Pseudoduganella albidiflava: one gene and its partner. The protein of the gene in region 2 interacts with the protein of the main gene of each other region in a pairwise test. Links are inferred from orthologs where the notes say so. Each region holds a gene or a part of one and is shown on either strand. Other genes may lie near its edges. The genes, in order: rlmB and tsaE.

Region 1 (9,222 bases), 3.7 Mb from region 2 along the record:
CATTGTAATCGTTGAAATATCGGATCGAGTAAATATGCGGCCTGCCGCGCCAGATAAGCATCGCAAATAACCGTTATTGGATTGGTAAATATCTTTGTTTTGACCGAATAAAGATGTTTCATCGCGTGCCGCGACGGCACCCGGGCCGCCCGGCAACGATGCCGGACCATCGAACACGCCAGCAGGCGATTTTTCGCGGCGGAGGGTTGCGCCCCACAGATTTGGTGTTATAGTTCACTACAACACCAGCTATGCAACACACTCAACATCCACCGCGCAGGAGGAACCATGTATGTGGAATGACAATGCGCCGATCTACCGCCAGCTCAAGGAGCGGGTGATCGGCATGATGCTCGACGGCTTGCTCAAGCCCGGCGACGCGCTGCCCTCGGTGCGGCAGGTGGCGGCCGACTACCAGCTGAACCCGATCACCGTGTCGCGGGCGTACCAGGAGCTGGTCGATGAAACCTTGGTGGAAAAACGAAGGGGGGTGGGTATGTATGTAACCGAAGGCGCCGTGCAAAAACTGCTGGCATCGGAACGCGAGCGCTTCCTGCGCGAAGAATGGCCGGCGATGGTGGAGCGTATCCGCCGGCTCGGCCTGGACCTGGACCAGCTGCTGCGCGCTTCGCCGAACAACGAACCCGGGAGCGCCACATGAGCGCCGTCATCTCCGCCCGCAACCTGGTCAAGCGCTACGGCAAGCAGGCCGCGCTCGACGGCGTCAGTTTCGACATCCAGCCGGGCCGCATCGTCGGGCTGATCGGCCCGAACGGCTCCGGCAAGACGACCACGCTGAAGGCCGCGCTGGGCCTGTGCCAGTTCGAGGGCGAGCTGTCCGTGCTGGGGCTGGATCCGCGCACGCAGCGCGACGAACTGATGAACGACGTGTGCTTCATCGCCGACGTGGCGATCCTGCCCCGCTGGCTGAAGGTGAAGGACGCGATCGATTTCGTGGCCGGCATCCACCCGCGCTTCGATCGCGCCAAGGCCGAGCGCTACCTCGCCGGCACGAAGCTGGCGCCGCAGATGCGCGTAAAGGCCATGTCGAAGGGCATGATCGTGCAGCTGCACCTGGCCCTCGTGATGGCGATCGACGCGAAGCTGCTGGTGCTGGACGAGCCGACGCTGGGCCTGGACATCCTGTACCGCAAGGGCTTCTACCAGAACCTGCTGGAAGACTACTTCGACGAGCACAAGACGATCGTCATCACCACGCACCAGATCGAGGAAGTGGAACACATCCTGTCGGACGTGCTGTTCATCCGCGAAGGCCGCATCGCGCTGGCTGCCTCGATGGAAGAGATCGGCGAGCGCTACACGGAAGTCATGGTCCACCCGCAGCACACGGCCGCGGCCGCGGCGCTGCAGCCGCTGACGCAGCGCACCGTGTTCGGCAAGAGCGTGATGCTGTTCGATGGCGTGCCCAGGCAGCAACTGGAAAACCTTGGCGAACTGCGCACGCCCAGCGTGGCGGACCTGTTCGTCGCCAGCATGAAGGGGAGCTACGAATGAAGACGATGCACAACACCGTGCCGGAGATGACGCCGGATGCGCCGCCGGCCCCCGCGCCAGTCCGCCGCGTGGCCTGGCTGCGCACGACCATGCCGTGGCTGATCCGCCGCGAAATCTGGGAACACAAGGGCATGCTCACCTGGGTGCCGCTGGCGATCTCTGCGCTGCTGATCGCCTTCGTGCTGGCCGCCGCAGTGATGGGGCACGGCGGCACGATCCACTTCGATGGCAACACGATCGGCGGCAAGGACATGGTCATCCAGCTCGGCGACCGCCAGAAGCAGGCGGCGGTCGAAACGGCGGCCACCGTGTATCCGGTCGGGGCGGCGGTGCTGTACCTGTCGCTGGCGTTCATGGTGTTCTTCTACAGCCTCGGCGCGCTGTACGACGAGCGCCGCGACCGCAGCATCCTGTTCTGGAAGTCGCTGCCGGTGTCGGACAGCGCCACCGTGCTGTCGAAAGCCGCGATCGCCCTGCTCGTGATTCCGCTGCTGGTGGTGGTGGTGGAGCTGGCGACGTCGCTGGTCATCCTGGCCATCATGCTGGTGATGACGGCCAGCAAGGGGCTCAACCTGGCCGGGCCGGTACTCTCGCATCCCCAGCTCTGGCTGGCGTTCGTGAAATTACCCTCGCTGGTACCGGTGTATGCGCTGTGGGCACTGCCGGCGGTCGGCTGGCTGCTGCTGGTGTCGGCCTGGGCACGGTCGAAAGTGTTCCTGTGGGCTGTCGGCGTACCCGCACTGGCGATGGTCGTGCTGTTCTGGGCTGAAAAAAGCCTTGGCCTGGCGCTCAATGCCGGCTGGCTGGTCGAGAAGTTCATCAGCCGCCTGCTGGTCAGCGTGATGCCGGCCACGTGGCTGATGGCCGACGGCCTGGCCGCGCGGGTACGCGACGGGGTTCGCGAAGGGCCGGCGGCGATCTCCGACACGCTGTACGAGGCTTCCTGGGCCGCCGTGGCGACACCCGAGATGCTGTGGGGTGCGCTCGCCGGGGCCGGCATGATCGCCGCCGCCATCTGGCTGCGCCGCCGCCGCGAAGAGGGTTGATACGGAGTTTGATGCATCGCAGCTCAGCTGTAAGCGGTGTCTTACAGCGTTACCAGACCCGCACCGATGCCGGTAGCGGGCGATGGTTGGGATAATGGCAACCATTCCGCCAGCGCCAGACCTCCCGGTCTCGCGTTGGCTGTTGCTTTAAAGGATGGTTCACCATGAAAATTATCGACCAGCGTTACCTCGACGGCGCCAACCGCTACTGCACCGAGCCTTGCCTGCTGAGCATTCTCGATCTCGGCCACCCTGCCCCGTATTCCGCGAGCGACATGCAGCAGTTGCGAGCGCGCCTGAAGACCGTGCTGCCGGGCTTGCGACAAGGCCGCAGCCTGATCGGCGTGGTGGGCGACGACGTGGACGCGCCGGGCCGCGGCCTGCAGCTGGCACGCCTGATCCAGAGCGTGGCGATCGAACTGCACCGCCTGACCGGCGACGAGGTGATGATGGGGTTTGTCGGCGGCGTGCCGAAGATGCCGGGGCGCTACCGGCTGATCCTGCCGTTCCGCTGCGGCACCGTGGCCAACGCAGCGCTCAAGCTGGCGACCGAACTGGTCGCCGCCCTGCTGGCCGGGCAGCCGTACCGGCTGGATGAAGGGCTGGCCGAACTGCGCGGTATCGCCGCGGCCAGCGCGCCGACGCAGCCGTCCATCCGCATTGCCGCCTGAATTGGCCGGGTTGCTGCCTTGGTAGCCCGGATCGCCGCTGGATTACCCGCACTGCTGCCGGTTTCCCGCACTGCTGCCGGTTTCCCGCACCGCCGCGCCAGCGATGGCCCGGCCGGGCGCCCGCGGCTACCGCTGTCGCCGCGGCGGCTTATTCGAACTGCCGCTTGAATTGCTCGAACTGTTCCGCCAGCGCCGCGTAGTCGGCGCGTAACTGCTGCACTTCCAGCTCCAGCTGGGCCACGCGGTCGGCCCGCGAGGCGCCGCCAGGCGCCACCGCCGCCGTTCCATAGCCCGCCTCTTCCCTTGCCAGCTGGATTTCCCCGCCCAGCAATTGCCCGTAGCGCGGCTCCTTGGTGCCCGGCGCCAGCGCCAGCTTCGCCACCACCGGCGGATATTTGTCGATCAGGAACTGCAATGCCTGTTCGACGTCCGCCACCGTCTTGAACTCATGCAGCCGGCCCGTGCGCGTGCGGATCTCGCCGGCGGTCTGGTGGCCGCGCAGCATCAGGATCGTCAGCACGGCCAGCTTGTCCTGCTCGAGCGACCATTTGATGCGCATGCGGTGCTCGTATTTCGTGACGCGGGCGCCGGCCGCCGTCACGGCATTGACGAGGCGGCGCTCGGCCAGGCGGGCCAGCACGTCGGCCACCGTATCTTCCGAAATCTGCATCACCGGATCGCGGCTGGACAGCTGGTTGCAGCCGTTGGTCAGCGCATTCAGCGACATCGGATAGTTATCCGGCGTCAGCGCTTCCTTTTCGGCCAGCACGGCCAGCACGCGGATCTCGAACGGGTCCAGCGTATCGCCCGAGGCATTCGCTGCGGAGCTATCCGCCGGGGTGTTTCCTGCATCTGTCATGTCTGTTCCTCAATCGACCAGCTTGTTCAGTTGGGCGGGATCGGGCTTGCCGACAGCCTCGATATCCCCGCATTGCAAACCGCTTTCCTTCAGCAGCGCAATGATGCGCTCGATCTGCCGTTCCTGCGCCGCCGCGTGGTTGATCAGGCCATGCAGCGCTTTCGACATGGGGTCGTCGCCATTCGGCGTGACGCCATAAGCCGCGAACAGGCGCTGCGCATGGCGCTGCGTGTCCGGCTCGTGCTTCTGGACGATCTGGGCCGGATTGCCGACCGCCGTCGCCCCCGGCGGCACCGGTTTCAGCAGCACGGCGTTCGAGCCCACCTTGGCGTACTCGCCCACCGTGAAACCGCCCAGCACCTTGGCGCCGGCGCCAACGATCACGCCACGCTCCAGCGTGGGATGCCGCTTCTCTCCCGGCGCCAGCGACGTACCGCCCAGCGTGACGCCCTGGTAGATCGTGCAATCGTCACCGATGACCGCCGTCTCGCCCACCACCACGCCGAAGCCGTGATCGATGAAGACACGCCGGCCGATCGTGGCGCCGGGATGGATCTCGATGCCCGTAGCGATGCGCGCCAGCGCGCTGATGAAGCGGCCCGGCCATTTCAGGCCGTGGGTCCAGCACCAGTGTGCCAGGCGGTGCGCGACGATCGCATGCAGGCCGGGGTAGCACGTCAGCACCTCCCAGGCGTTGCGTGCGGCGGGATCGCGTTCGATGATGCTGCGGATGTCTTGGCGCAGGTGGCGAAACATGGGTGCTCGGGAGGACGGTCGAACCACGATGGTAGCGCATCGGCAGGCGCCTTGCAGGCTGGCGCCCGCACCCGACCAGCCCTGCTGTCGCGTGCGCACCGGGGGAAAGTTCGGGCGCAAGTCTTTCGGCTGAAACCCGTTCAGCCGGAAGTCGCCCAGGCGGCAGTCTTCCGGCTGCAAGCCCTTCGGGCGGAAGCCTTCAGACTGGAAGCCCTTCAGACTTCCTTCGCCATCCGCTGGCGGCGGGCTTCGTACAGGCACACGCCGGAAGCCACCGACACGTTCAGGCTCTCGACGGAGCCGAACATCGGGATGCTCACCAGCACGTCGCAGGTTTCACGCGTCAGGCGGCGCATGCCCTCGCCTTCGGAACCCATCACCAGCGCGGTCGGGCCGGTGAAGTCGGCTTCGTACAGGCCCTTCTCGCCGTCGTCCGAGGTACCGATCAGCCAGATGTCGCGCTCCTTCAGTTCGCGCAGCGTGCGCGCCAGGTTCGTGACGGTGATGTAGGGCACGGTCTCGGCCGCGCCGCTGGCCACCTTGGCGGCAGTGGCGTTCAGGCCCACCGCGCGGTCCTTCGGCACGATCACCGCGTGCGCGCCGACGCCGTCGGCCACGCGCAGGCAGGCGCCCAGGTTGTGCGGGTCGGTAATGCCGTCGAGTACCAGCAGCAGTGGCGGGCCGTCGATCGCGTCGAGCAGTTCGTCGAGGTTGCGCGCCAGCGCCAGCTGCGATGCGAAGGCGATCACGCCCTGGTGGCGGCGGGTGCCAACGATCTTGTCGAGGCGGGCCGAGTCGACCGGCATCACGCGCACGCCGGCCGCTTTCGCGTTGGCGATCAGGTCCTTCATGCGGCGGTCGTCGCGGCCGGCGTCGACGAAGATCTCTTCGACGGACGAGGCTTCATGGCGCAGGCGCGAGGTGACGGCGTGGAAGCCGAAAATCATTTTGTTCTTGGACATGGTACGTAGTTCTTGTGTGGCGAACGGGTTCGCCGGGGATGCGCCGCGGCGGGTGCCGCGGCGCTGGGATCAATGTTTCTTCCGTGCCTTGCCACTGGAAGCGGTGGCCGGCTTTCCGGCGGCCTGGGTCTTGCCGCGCTTGGCGGGAGCGGCCGGTTTGCCACGGCCCTTCGGCTGCGCTTCGAAGTCGAATTGCGGCAGCAGCGTGATCGAGGGGGCCGGTGCCGGGGCGGCCGCTTCGCCGCCTTCGCCGCGTTTCGGTTTGCCCTTGCGTGGCGCACCCGCTTCGTCGGCCACCTTGCGCGGGGCGCGCGGCGCATCTTCCTGGGCGAAGGCGGGAGCGGCGCCGCGTCCTCCGCCAGTGCCACCGTTGCCGGCACCGGCGCCCTTGCCGGCACCGCCGCGCGACGATCCGCCACGGGAGTTGCCGCGGCGTGGCTTGACGTCTTCCTCGCCGAAACCGTCGTCGTGGAATGCGGCGCCCTTTCGGCCACCGCGCGGCGGTGGCGGCGCCATGCCTTCGGTTTCGCTCGGCGCCAGGCGCAGGTCGATCTTGCGCGACTCCAGGTCCACGCGCACCACCTGCACCATCACGCGGTCGGTCAGCTGGTAGCGCTTGCCGGTGCGTTCGCCGCGCAATTCATGGCGCGCGTCGTCGTACTGGAAGTAATCGGCGCCCAGGTCCGTCACGTGCACCAGGCCTTCGACGAACAGCTGGTCGAGCTGCACGAAGATGCCGAAGGTGGTCACGCCGGTGATGATGCCGCTGAATTCCTCGCCCAGCTTGTCCTGCATGAAGTAGCACTTCAGCCAGGCTTCGACATCGCGCGATGCCTCGTCGGCGCGGCGCTCGTTGGCCGAGCAGTGCACGCCCAGCGCATCCCACACGGTGAGGTCGCGCGCCGCCTTCGGTTCCTTGCCGGCGGCCTTGTCCTTCAGCTGCTGGCGGCGCGTGGCGTTCGATACCGTGGTGTTCAGCACGCTCGTGTCGCCGATCTTCGGCTCGTACTTCTTGCCCTGCAAGATGGCCTTGATGGCGCGGTGCGTCAGCAAATCCGGATAGCGGCGGATCGGGCTCGTGAAGTGCGCATACGCTTCGTACGCGAGACCGAAGTGGCCGATGTTCTCCGGGCTGTAGACGGCTTGCTGCATGGAGCGCAGCAGCATGGTCTGCAGCAGGTTCGCATCGGGGCGCTCCTTGATCTTGCGCATCAGTTCGGCGTAGTCGCCGGCCACCGGCGTATCGCCGCCGCCCAGCCCCAGCCCCACCTGCTTGAGGAATTCACGCACCTGCGTGAGCTTTTCCTTGGTCGGCGCGGCGTGGATCCGGTACGTGCCCGGATGCTTGTGCCGCAGCAGCAGGTCGGCCGCGCACACGTTCGCGGCCAGCATGCATTCCTCGATCAGCTTGTGCGCATCGTTGCGGGTGCGCGGGATGATCTTCTCGATCTTGCCGGCCGGGTTGCAGACGATATAGGTCTCGGTGGTCTCGAAATCGATCGCGCCACGCTCCAGCCGGGCCTTCAGCAGCGCGTGGTAGACGGCATACAGGTCCTGCAGGTGCGGCACCAGGTGGGCGCGCTTGGCCGCTTCCGGCCCTTTCGTGTTCGACAGGATGGCCGCGACTTCGGTGTACGTGAAACGGGCCGCCGAGTGGATCACGGCCGGGTAGAACTGGTAAGCCTTGATCTCGCCCTGCGCGGTGACGACGGCATCGCAGACCAGCGTCAGGCGGTCGACGGCCGGGTTCAGCGAGCACAGGCCGTTCGACAGCTTTTCCGGCAGCATCGGGATCACCCGGCGCGGGAAATACACCGACGTGCTGCGCTCGATCGCATCGGTATCGAGCGCATCGTTCGGCTTCACGTAATGGGAGACGTCGGCGATGGCCACGATCAGGCGGAACGCATTGGTACGGCCGATCTTCACGGGCTCGCAGTACACCGCGTCGTCGAAATCGCGCGCATCCTCGCCGTCGATCGTCACGAGCGGCACGTCGCGCAGGTCGACACGATCGCCCCAGTCCTTCTCGTGCACCACGTCCGGTAGCCGGGCGGCCTGCTTCAGGGCCGCATCGGAAAACACGTGCGGCACGCCGAACTTGCGCACCGCGATCTCGATCTCCATGCCCGGGTCGTCCATGTCGCCCAGCACCTCGACGATCCGGCCGACCGGCTGCTTGAAGCGGCCCGGCTGCTCGGTGAGTTCGACGCTGACGATCTGGCCGCTCTTGGCCTTGCCGGGCGAACCGGCCACCAGGATATCCTGGCCGATGCGCTTGTCTTCCGGCGCGACGATCCACACGCCGTTATCCTTCAGCAGCCTGCCAATGATGTGCGTATTGCCCCGCTCGACCACTTCGACGATGCTGCCTTCCGGGCGGCCGCGGCGGTCGTAGCCGGTGACCTTGGCCAGCACCTTGTCGCCATGCAGTACCTTCTGCATCTCGCGTTCGGTGAGGAACAGGTCGTCGCCCGGTTCGTCGGGGATCACGAAGCCGAAGCCGTCGCGGTGCGCGCTGACGCGGCCGGAAACGAAACCGGAATGGTCGGCCAGCACATAGAAACCGCTGCCATCGGACCGGATCTGTCCGTCGCGTTCCATCGCGTTCAGGCGGCGCGTCAGCACATCCTGGGATTCGGATTTCACGTCGAGCGACATGGAAAGCGTACGCAGGTCGAGCGGCGCGTTGGCGCTACGGAAGATGCCGAGGATTTCCTCGCGGCTGGGAATGGTATGGGTCGTCTGGTTCAAAACTGTTCTTTGGTCTTATTAGGATGATTTTGAGGGAAAGGTGGCAGCATAGTGTACCGGAGGCGCGCGAGAATGCCTAACGCGCGCCAATTGGAACGTGCTCCCGGCGCACTGTCATCGCCCCTTTGACATTCGAAAAGATTGCTCTATAATCCTGGCTCTCGCAGCAATGCGGGAATGCTGTAAAGAGTCGATGTGCAGTGTGGAATGAAAGTTCATCTGGCGCAAAACTCTCCAAAGCGCTATCATAGCAGTAGTTGCACAGAGTTACATGCAGTGCCCACGTGGCGGAATTGGTAGACGCGCATGGTTCAGGTCCATGTGCCGCAAGGTGTGGGGGTTCGAGTCCCTCCGTGGGCACCACTCTACCGGATACCGGGCTGTTCAGCCCCGAGGCAAACCTTGATGGCAGTGCTGAGAATGCACTGCAAGCAGCCTCCGTAAAAAAGCCGTGAATCGAAAGATTCACGGCTTTTTTCGTTGGCGCTGTGCGCGGTAATTAGGGGAACTTCCCGCCGGAATCACGGTCTGACTTCCTGTTGAGATACTTCATGTATATCAGGAGGCGACATGGGCACGGCGGAGGTTGGAGTTCTGATCGAAGCGTTGATGCGGCAACAGCTCTCGGAAGATCAGGTCGCGTTGCTGCAGGACTTTCT
Region 2 (9,098 bases):
GGGCGGCGCCGGAGGGCGCGCCGCGTCCGCCAGCAGCACGGCGATGACGGCCGCGTGCAGGCCGGCCGCCAGGCCGAGGCCGGCGGCGCGGGAGCGATGCCGCAACGAGGCGGCAGCCGTCACGAACCCTGCTGGCGCACCGGGATCGGCACGTTGCACAGGTCGACGTGGCCGGCAGCCACCTTGGTCCACGGGCCGCCGCGGTTGCGCGCCGCTTCGGCCACCGCCTTGAAGCTGGCCGAGTCGGTGCGCATCACTTCGAGCTTGCTGCGCTGCGCTTCTGGCACGTCGGCGGCCAGCTTCACGGAGCGGATCGGCACGCGCTGGGCCGGGTCCTCATAAAAGCCCATCGCGCCGGGGCCGCGCGGCATCACCGACAGCAGCGGCATGCCGTCGACCACGCGGCCGACCACGGTGATGTTGCGATCCAGCTGGCGTGGCGCCTGGCCGATCACGGCGTACAGGGCGCTGCCGTTGCCGCTGTCGGCGCCCACGTCGCGCCCCACGCCCACCATGCCGTAGCAGTGCGCCAGCCAGGCCTGGCCGCTCTTCGGATCGCGCGCGGACGGGAAACCGTTCGAATGGCCCACCTGCGGCGCATAGCCGTCGCGGTCGGGCAGGCGCGTGAATTCCCTGACGTTTTTCAGTGGCACCGTGAATTCGCCGTCCAGCTTGGCCCTGGCCGTTTTCAGCGGGCGCGGATTGGCTTCGTCCGGGTCGCCCCACTGCACCACGAAATTGTCTTGCGCGCGCAGGATCGCCAGGCCGTCGAAATAGCCGTCGCGCACCAGCGCGCGAATGTTGTCGGCATGCCTTGGCGCGAACACGGGCGCCAGCTCGATGACGACGCGGCCCGCCGGCAGTTCCAGGTACAGGGTGCTGGCCGGGTCGAGCGGGCGCCATTCGGCGCTGGCCGATGCCTTGATCACGTCGGCGACCGACGCTTTCGGCGGCAGTTCTGCCGCCGCCAGTGGCGTGGCGGCGAGGGATGCGAGTAAATAGAGGGGCCAGCGGGTCATCGGATCTCCTGGATGCTTGCCCGGGCGGGCTGAAAAATTGTAATCTTTAAAACTGATTTATTGAAAACTTTGTTGCGCCGGCAAGAATTTCCCCCAATGGGCTGGTGTATGATTCCCGCCGCAACCTTACAGGACTACTATGGAATTCGTTCACTTGATGGAAATGCTGGTTCACGTCGACAAGGCGCTGGACACGCTGATTGCGCAGTACGGCACGCTGGTCTACGCGATCCTGTTTGCCATCATCTTTTGCGAGACGGGCCTGGTGGTCCTGTTCTTCTTCCCCGGCGATACGCTGCTGTTCATTGCCGGCGCCTTCTGCGCCACCGGCCACATGCACCTGGGGCTGCTGATCTTCCTGCTCATTTCCGCCGCGGTGATCGGCAACACCACCAATTACTGGATCGGCGAAGCGATCGGCAACCGCATGTTTACCCACAACTACCGCTGGATCAACCGCGATGCGCTGCAGCGCACCCACAACTTCTTCGAGCGGCATGGCGGCAAGACGATCATCCTGGCGCGCTTCGTGCCAGTGGTGCGCACCTTCGCGCCATTCGTGGCCGGCGTGTCGGACATGACCTTTGCCCGCTTCCAGCTCTATAACGTGACCGGGGCCGTGCTGTGGGTCGGGTCGCTGTGCACGGCCGGCTACTTCTTTGGCAACATGCCGCTGGTGCGCGACAACCTGACCACGATCGTGCTGATCGGCGTGGGCGTGGCCGTGGTCCCGGTGGCGCTGGGCGGCCTGTGGAAGATGAGCCGCCGCATGCTGGGCCGCTGATTTCTCTCAAGCAAAAAAACCTCAAGTTTTTCCGTACGGCATCCGTTAACCGGGGCAATTCTGTTTTCTGCCCCGGATTGACATGCGCAAGCTGCTTGCCCTCACCGCGTGCTGCCTGGCCCTCGGCTCGGCAAGTGCCAACGATTCCCCGTCCCGGATTGCCGGCGTGCAGCCGTCTTCGCCCGCGCGCGACGATGCCATGGGCATCGGCAATCCCAAGGCCAAGCCGGGCAAGCCGGGCAGGAAGCTGTCGGCGCGCGAGGAGGAAGAGCAGGCCGAAGCCGAGCTGTCGGCCAGGATCGCCGAGCGGCTGGCGCAGATGAAAGCCAACCAGGCCGCCCGCGCCGCGGCCGCCGCCCGGGCGAGAAAGGCGCAGGCACATGCCGCGAAAGCCGCCTACGTGCCCGCCCAGCCGCCGCCCGCCAACGGCACCTTCTGGACGTACGAAGGCGAGTTCGGGCCCGCCAACTGGAGCAAGATCAACGCCGCCTGGAACAAGTGCAATGGCGGCGAACGCCAGTCGCCGATCGATATCCGCGACGGCATCAAGGTCGACCTGGAACAGATCGCCTTCGACTACCGCCCGTCCGGCTTTTCCGTGACCGACAACGGCCATACCGTGCAGGTGGCGCTGGGCACCGGCAATTTCCTGTCCGTGGCCGGACGCACCTACGAGCTGCAGCAGCTGCATTTCCACCGCCCGGCGGAAGAACGCGTCAACGGCAAGACCTACGAGATGGGCATCCACCTGGTGCACAAGGATATCGAAGGGCGCATCGCGGTGCTGGCCCTGATGCTGCAGCGGGGCCGCCCACAGGCGGCGATCCAGACCGTGTGGAACAACCTGCCGCTGGAAAAGAAGGATACCTTCACGCCGTCGATCGTGTTCAACCCGAACGACCTGCTGCCGGAACGGCGCGACTATTACACCTACATGGGCTCGCTGACCGAGCCGCCCTGCACGGAAGGCGTGCTGTGGCTGGTGATGAAGGAGCCGGTGCAGGCCTCGCCCGAGCAGATGGCACTGTTCTCGCGGCTGTATCCGCTCAATGCCCGGCCGGTGCAGGCGGCCGCGGGGCGGATGATCAAGGAATCGCAGTAGGCAAGGGATCGCAGTAGGCAAGGAATCGCAGTAGGCCATCTTGCTGCCGAGCCCGTGTCAGGGTGTCAGGCACGCTGACACGGGCTCGGCAGGCGGCAGATCGATGCGGGTGAAGCGGCTGTTTTCAGTGAGGGTAGTATTCGGGCGCAGCGATGCGCCCGTCTTTTTTGTCCGGCGCTTGCCGGACCGGCTTTGTTACGGGGCCACCGTGATGGTGTGCACGCCGGTCCAGTCGGCACCGGCGGCCAGCGGCTGCTGGTCGACCCGCGCGGGTTCGATGCAGACAAAGCGCTGCCATTCGTCGTCCCGCAGGTCGGTCAGCCTGGCAGCCGCCTCGGCCCCCGGGTTCCACACGACAAATTCGGTGAATCCCTGCTGTGCCAGCTGCACGGTACCGGTGCCCGGCTGCAGGGTCAGCCCGGCCGGAGCCGGATAGACGTTGTCCAGCGGCGGACCGAAGTTCAGCGGCGACGTGTCCGGCAAGCCGGTGAGCACCGTGCCCGTGAAGGCGTCGACGGCGTAATAGGTGTGCAGCGCGCAGGCGAAATCGAACGGTTCGCCGCCCGTGTTGCGGACGTGGAAGCGCATCTCGAGCCCGTCGGGCCGCAGCGTGAAGCGCAGCGCCAGCGCGAAGGCGTGCGGCCAGCCCCGCGCCAGTTCGGCCGGCACGTCCTCCTGCGTCAGCAGGAACTCGGCCCAGGCCGTGGTGGCGTCATTGCCATGATCGCCCAGGCGCCAGTGCGACAGCCGGGCGATGCCATGGCGCTGGCCCGGGCCGCGGGTGGAGAACTGCGGGAAGATCACCGGCACGCCGCCGCGGATCGCGGCGCTGCCGTCGCGCGGCGAGGCTTCGCTCATGAACAGGCGCTCGCGGCCATCGGCCGTGCGCCACGACACCAGGTGCGCGCCGTACAGCGCGATGGTCGCTTGCGCGCCGTCGGGCGCGGTGATGCTCACGGCCGGGAGCTGGCCGAACGTTGTCTCTTGCATGCGGGATCCTCAGGTCAGCCGGTTCTTGGCGAGCGGCGGGTTCTTGGCGAAGTACGAGCGGATGCCCTTCACGATGGCGTCCGCGATCTGGTCTTGGTAATTGTTGTCGAGCAGGCGCGCTTCTTCTTCCGGGTTCGAGATGAAGGCCGTCTCGATCAGGATCGACGGGATGTCCGGCGCCTTCAGCACGGCGAAGCCGGCCTGTTCGACGGCGTTCTTGTGCAGCCGGTTGATGCCGCCGATCTGCTGCAGCACGGCCTTGCCCACCTTCAGGCTGTCGTTGATCTGCGCCGTGGTCGACAGGTCGAACAGCACGCTGGCCAGCTGCGGATCGCCGCCGCCCGACTGGGCGCCGCCGATCAGGTCGGCCTGGTTTTCCTTGTTCGCCAGCCAGCGTGCCGCCGACGAGCTGGCGCCTTTTTCCGACAGCACGAACACGGAGGAGCCGCGCGCGGTGGGCTTGACGAAGGCATCGGCATGGATCGAGACGAACAGGTCGGCATCGACCTTGCGGGCTTTTTCCACGCGCTTGTTGAGCGGGACGAAGTAATCGCCATCGCGCGTCAGCATCACGCGCATGTTCGGGTGCTGTTCCAGCTTTTCCTTCAGGCGCTTGGCGATCGCCAGCACGATATCCTTTTCGCGGCTGCCGCGTCCGCCGATCGCACCGGGGTCCTCGCCACCGTGGCCGGGGTCGAGCGTGATCGTCAGCATGCGCACCAGCTTGTCGGCTTTCTTCGGCGCTTCCGGCTTGTGCGGTTCCACCTTGGCGATGTCCGGCCGCGGCACCGCCTCGGACGGCACGCCCGGCGCGGGCAGCCGGTTGTCCGGCAGCGGCAGGCCCGGGGCAGGGTGCTGCTCGGCCACCTGCGGCTGGCCCACGGGCACGCCGTCGCTGGACCATTCGCCCTTTTCGATCATGGCCGCGATCGGGTCCACCTCGTGCACCGGATACAGGTCGAAGATCAGGCGGTGCTTGTATTCGCCCACCGGCGCCAGCGTGAACACCTGCGGGCGGATATGCTCCTTCAGGTCGAACACCAGGCGCACCACGCCCGGCCGGTTCTGGCCCACGCGCACCTGCCGGATGTACGGGTCGTTCGACTGGATCTTCGCCACCAGCGACTTCAGCTCGGGGTTCAGGTCGAGGCCTTCGATATCGACCACCAGGCGTTCCGGATCCTTGACGATGAAATGCGAGGTCTTCAGCTCGGCGTCGTTTTCCAGCGTGACGCGGGTATAGTCCTCCGCCGGCCAGACGCGCACGGCCAGGATCTGCGCGGCGCGGGCCGGCAGCGGCGCCAGGACCGACAGCAGCAGCGTGCCGCCGGCCTTCAGCAAGGTGCGGCGGGTGCGGCCGCGCGAAGGAGCGATCAGAGGATCTGGGGGAAGTGGAGGCGTTGCAGGCATGACAAACCTAATGCGGAGAACGCCTGCAATTCTACATCACGTCCGTCGCCGGCCACGCCGAGCGTCACGCTCAGGTCGGGCGGCGGCAGTACGCCTTCGGCTTTTTCAGGCCACTCGACGATGCAGATATTGTGGCCGTCGAAGTCTTCACGGAAGCCGGCGTCGAGGAATTCCTCCGGGCTGCCCATGCGGTACAGGTCGTAGTGGATCACGTTGACGGGCTGGCCGTCGAGCGAGACCCGGTACGGTTCGGACAGGGTGTAAGTGGGGCTCTTCACGGTGCCCGCGTGGCCGGCCGCGTGCAGCAGCGCGCGCGTGAGCGCCGTCTTGCCGGCGCCGAGGTCGCCGTGCAGGTGGATCGACAGGCCGGGCAGCAGGGCGCGCGCCAGCGAAACGCCGAGGGCGTGCGTGTGGCTTTCATCGCGCAGGTGGGCTTTCATGGGTGGGATCGCATAAAATGGTGGATTGCTGCCGCCATTGTACCGCCCGATGTCCCTTTCTCCCGAAGTGTTGTCCACCCTGGCCGCCGCCATCAAGCGGTGGGGGCGCGAACTTGGGTTCGCCGAAGTGCGCATCGCCGACATCGACCTGGCGGCGGCGGAGGCGGGCTTGCAGGCCTGGCTCGACGCCGGCATGCACGGCGAGATGGACTACATGGCGGCGCACGGCATGAAGCGCGCCCGCCCCGCCGAGCTGGTGCCAGGTACCGTGCGGGTGATCACGGCGCGCATGGATTACCTGCCGGCGTCGCACGATGCCGGCTGGCGTGCGCGGGAACAGGCCCGGCTCGCCGATCCACAGGCTGCCGTGATTTCCGTGTACGCGCGGGGCAGGGATTACCACAAGGTGCTGCGCGCGCGCCTGCAGCAGCTGGCCGACCGCGTCCGCAGCGAGGTAGGCGAATTCGGTTACCGGGTGTTCACGGATTCTGCGCCGGTGATGGAATTGCCGCTGGCGGAAAAATCCGGCCTGGGCTGGCGCGGCAAGCACACCCTGCTGATCAACCGCGAGGCCGGCTCGATGTTCTTCATGGGCGAGATCCTCGTCGACCTGCCGCTGCCGGTCGACCCGCCCACGGAAGCACACTGCGGCGCGTGCAGCGCCTGCATCACGGTGTGCCCGACCGGCGCCATCCTGGGTCCCGGCCGGCTCGATGCGCGCCGCTGCATTTCCTACCTGACGATCGAGCTGAAGGGCAGCATCCCGGAAGACCTGCGGCCGCTGCTGGGCAACCGCGTGTACGGCTGCGACGATTGCCAGACCGCCTGCCCCTGGAACAAGTTCGCCGGCCGCGCCACGCTGCCGGATTTCGACGAGCGCCATGGCCTGGGCCATGCCTCGATGATCACGCTGTTCGGCTGGAGCGAAGAAGAATTCAACCGCAACATGGAAGGCAGCCCGATCCGCCGCATCGGCCATGAGCGGTGGCTGCGCAACCTGGCCGTCGGCCTCGGCAACGCCGCGGCGCTGGGCGCCCGCGGCGATGCCGCCATCCTCGCCGCGCTGCGTTCACGCCTGGACCATCCGTCGGCGCTGGTGCGCGAGCACGTGGCCTGGGCGCTGGCCCGGCACGGCTGACTTGTAGCACGGCTGACTTGTACCACGGCTGACTTGCTGCACGGCTGGCGTCAGGGCCGCGGCAGCCACTGCCCCTTGCGGCGGGCGGCAAGCAGCAGCACGATGGCGGCACCGCCCCAGGCCGCGATGGTGATGACCGAGCCCTCGATACCGTAGGCACCGCCGCTCAGCCATTCGGGGCCGCTGGCGGTGACCTGGATCCAGCCGCGCGCCGCGTGGCCGGAAACGGGGATCGACAGCACGGCATCGAACAGGTAGTTCCAGGCGAAGTGCATGCCGATCGGTACCCACAGCCGGCGCGTGGCGATGTAGCCGGCCGACAGCGCGGCCGAGGCGGCCACCGTGGCCAGCACGCCGACCGTGCTGATGTGCTCGCTCGGCAGGTGGGCGGCGGCGAAGACCAGGCTCGACACCGCCAGCGCGATCGACGTGCCCCAGGCCTTTTCCAGCAGCCGGAACAGCACGGCGCGGAACAGGATCTCTTCCATGAAAGCCACGAATACTTGTTCCGGCAGCGGCTTCAGCACGGCGCTCCAGTGCGCCAGGCCGGTGTATGTGTAGACGCCGCCGGCCAGCAGCGGCACGCTGCACGCCAGCATCAGCAGCGCACCGATGCCGAGGCCGTTGAGCAGCTCGGCCCGGGCGCCCGGCAGCGCCAGTTCCGTCACCTCGCGTCGTTCGATCTTGCGCACGTAGAACCGGTAGCCGGCCACGATCGCGGCGGCCGCCAGCAGGAAGGGCCAGCCGAGGCGGTACGGCTTGGGCACGATTTCGGACAGGCCGAGCGCCACGCTCATGGGCACCAGCACCGCCAGGATGCCCAGCAGGGTGCGCACGAACCCGTTGGCGAGCAGGCGCTTGCCCAGCGAGGGGCGGGAGGGGGCCGAAAACGATGCGGTACTCATGATTTCTCCTGGTGGTCGTGCAAGGGAGGGACCGGCGAAAGCCGGACACGCGCGGCACGGATCCGCGCGCCGAAGGATTGCTGTCGCAGCGCGTCGATCGCCTGCGCCAGCGTGGTGGACAAGGGGTACGGCAAGTCCGCATCGAGGCTGGCCGCGGCGGCGCTGGTGGCGGCCCAGCACTGCTGCAGGCGCGGCAGCAGGGCCTGCCCCCGCGCCGACAGCCGGACCAGCTTCTGGCGCGCATCGGCCGGCGAAGGCATGGTCGTCACGAGGTCTTCCTTCTGCATCAGCGCGACCGTCTGCGTGGCGGCCGGCTGCGTGATGCCGGCCGCTTCGGCGATCTGGCCCACGCTGCGGGGCGTGCCTTCGGCCAGTGCGCGCATCACCGGCGTATAGCGCGGACGGTAGTCGATCCCCGCTTCCTCGTAGGAAGCGGCCACGGCGCCATCGAGCAATTCGATCAGGTGGCGCAACTGGGTGCCGAGTCCTTGTTTCATGCGGCCATATTTACATAAGCGCTTATGTATTTCAATAAATTTTTTTGGGGCTACGGCCGGACCGGGCAGGGCGATCATCGTCACCCCCATTGCCACCATTACCGCCGCCTCACCCTCACGGTTCCTCGCCGAGCAGCGTGTCGAGCATGCGGCGCGGGTTGCGCAGGAAGTCCAGCGTGACCTGGTAATGCTCGGTGTCTTCGTAGTCGGTGCGGCGCAAGCCGTCCGGCAGGCAGGCGTAGATGCGCGCATCCGGATAGGCCATCAGGATCGGCGAGTGGGTGGCGATGATGAATTGCGAACCGCCTTTCACCAGCTGGTGGATGCGCGCCAGCGCGGCCAGCTGGCGCTGGGGCGACAGGGCCGCTTCCGGTTCGTCCAGCAGGTACAGGCCCTGGCCACCGAAGCGGTGCGTCAGCAGTGCCATGAACGATTCGCCGTGCGACTGTTCGTGCAGCGGCCGGCCGCCGTAGGAGTCCAGCGGGATGCCCAGCCGTTCCACCTCCGTGGCCACGTTGAAGAAACTCTCGGCGCGCAGGAAGTAGCCGTCACGGGGCCGCCGGTAGCCGCGCGCGATGCGCACATGCTCGTGCAGTTGCGAATGCGAGGCGCGCGTGCCGAAGTTGAAGTTGCGGCTGCCGCCTTCGGCGTTGTAGCCCAGCGCCACCGCCAGCGCTTCGAGCAGGGTCGACTTGCCGCTGCCGTTCTCGCCCACGATGAACGTCACGGCGGGATGGAAGGTCAGCTTGTCGAGGTGCCGCACCGCGGGCAGCGAGAACGGATAGCGCTCGAAGTCCGGCACCGTGTCGCGCA

The links.
Region 1: the proteins of tsaE (region 2) and rlmB interact in binary tests that used the Escherichia coli proteins (3 or more experiments, as listed by UniProt). The link is inferred for Pseudoduganella albidiflava from one-to-one orthologs.

The regions. Positions count from the first base shown.
Region 1 is NZ_CP036401.1:4,265,925-4,275,146, forward strand. Bases 3,937-6,782 are described here. They hold rlmB (23S rRNA (guanosine(2251)-2'-O)-methyltransferase RlmB), read right to left. Parts: upstream 5,810-6,782; coding sequence 5,063-5,809; downstream 3,937-5,062. Other genes in these bases: EYF70_RS17530 (YceH family protein), read right to left, coding at 3,937-4,091; cysE (serine O-acetyltransferase), read right to left, coding at 4,101-4,847; rnr (ribonuclease R), read right to left, coding at 5,879-6,782. Outside these bases: EYF70_RS17510 (GntR family transcriptional regulator), read left to right, coding at 293-661; EYF70_RS17515 (ABC transporter ATP-binding protein), read left to right, coding at 658-1,515; EYF70_RS17520 (hypothetical protein), read left to right, coding at 1,512-2,561; EYF70_RS17525 (cyanophycin synthetase family protein), read left to right, coding at 2,726-3,232; more of EYF70_RS17530, read right to left, coding at 3,381-3,936; more of rnr, read right to left, coding at 6,783-8,563; EYF70_RS17555 (IS1595 family transposase), read left to right, coding at 9,173-9,222. UniProt on the Escherichia coli protein: Specifically methylates the ribose of guanosine 2251 in 23S rRNA.
Region 2 is NZ_CP036401.1:599,361-608,458, forward strand. What follows is about bases 4,008-6,729. They hold tsaE (tRNA (adenosine(37)-N6)-threonylcarbamoyltransferase complex ATPase subunit type 1 TsaE), read right to left. Parts: upstream 5,746-6,729; coding sequence 5,269-5,745; downstream 4,008-5,268. Other genes in these bases: EYF70_RS02615 (N-acetylmuramoyl-L-alanine amidase), read right to left, coding at 4,008-5,305; queG (tRNA epoxyqueuosine(34) reductase QueG), read left to right, coding at 5,795-6,729. Outside these bases: EYF70_RS02590 (hypothetical protein), read right to left, coding at 1-123; EYF70_RS02595 (peptidylprolyl isomerase), read right to left, coding at 120-1,019; EYF70_RS02600 (VTT domain-containing protein), read left to right, coding at 1,177-1,803; EYF70_RS02605 (carbonic anhydrase), read left to right, coding at 1,886-2,905; EYF70_RS02610 (D-hexose-6-phosphate mutarotase), read right to left, coding at 3,101-3,895; more of EYF70_RS02615, read right to left, coding at 3,905-4,007; more of queG, read left to right, coding at 6,730-6,883; EYF70_RS02630 (CPBP family intramembrane glutamic endopeptidase), read right to left, coding at 6,934-7,788; EYF70_RS02635 (MarR family winged helix-turn-helix transcriptional regulator), read right to left, coding at 7,785-8,285; EYF70_RS02640 (AAA family ATPase), read right to left, coding at 8,401-9,098. UniProt on the Escherichia coli protein: Required for the formation of a threonylcarbamoyl group on adenosine at position 37 (t(6)A37) in tRNAs that read codons beginning with adenine.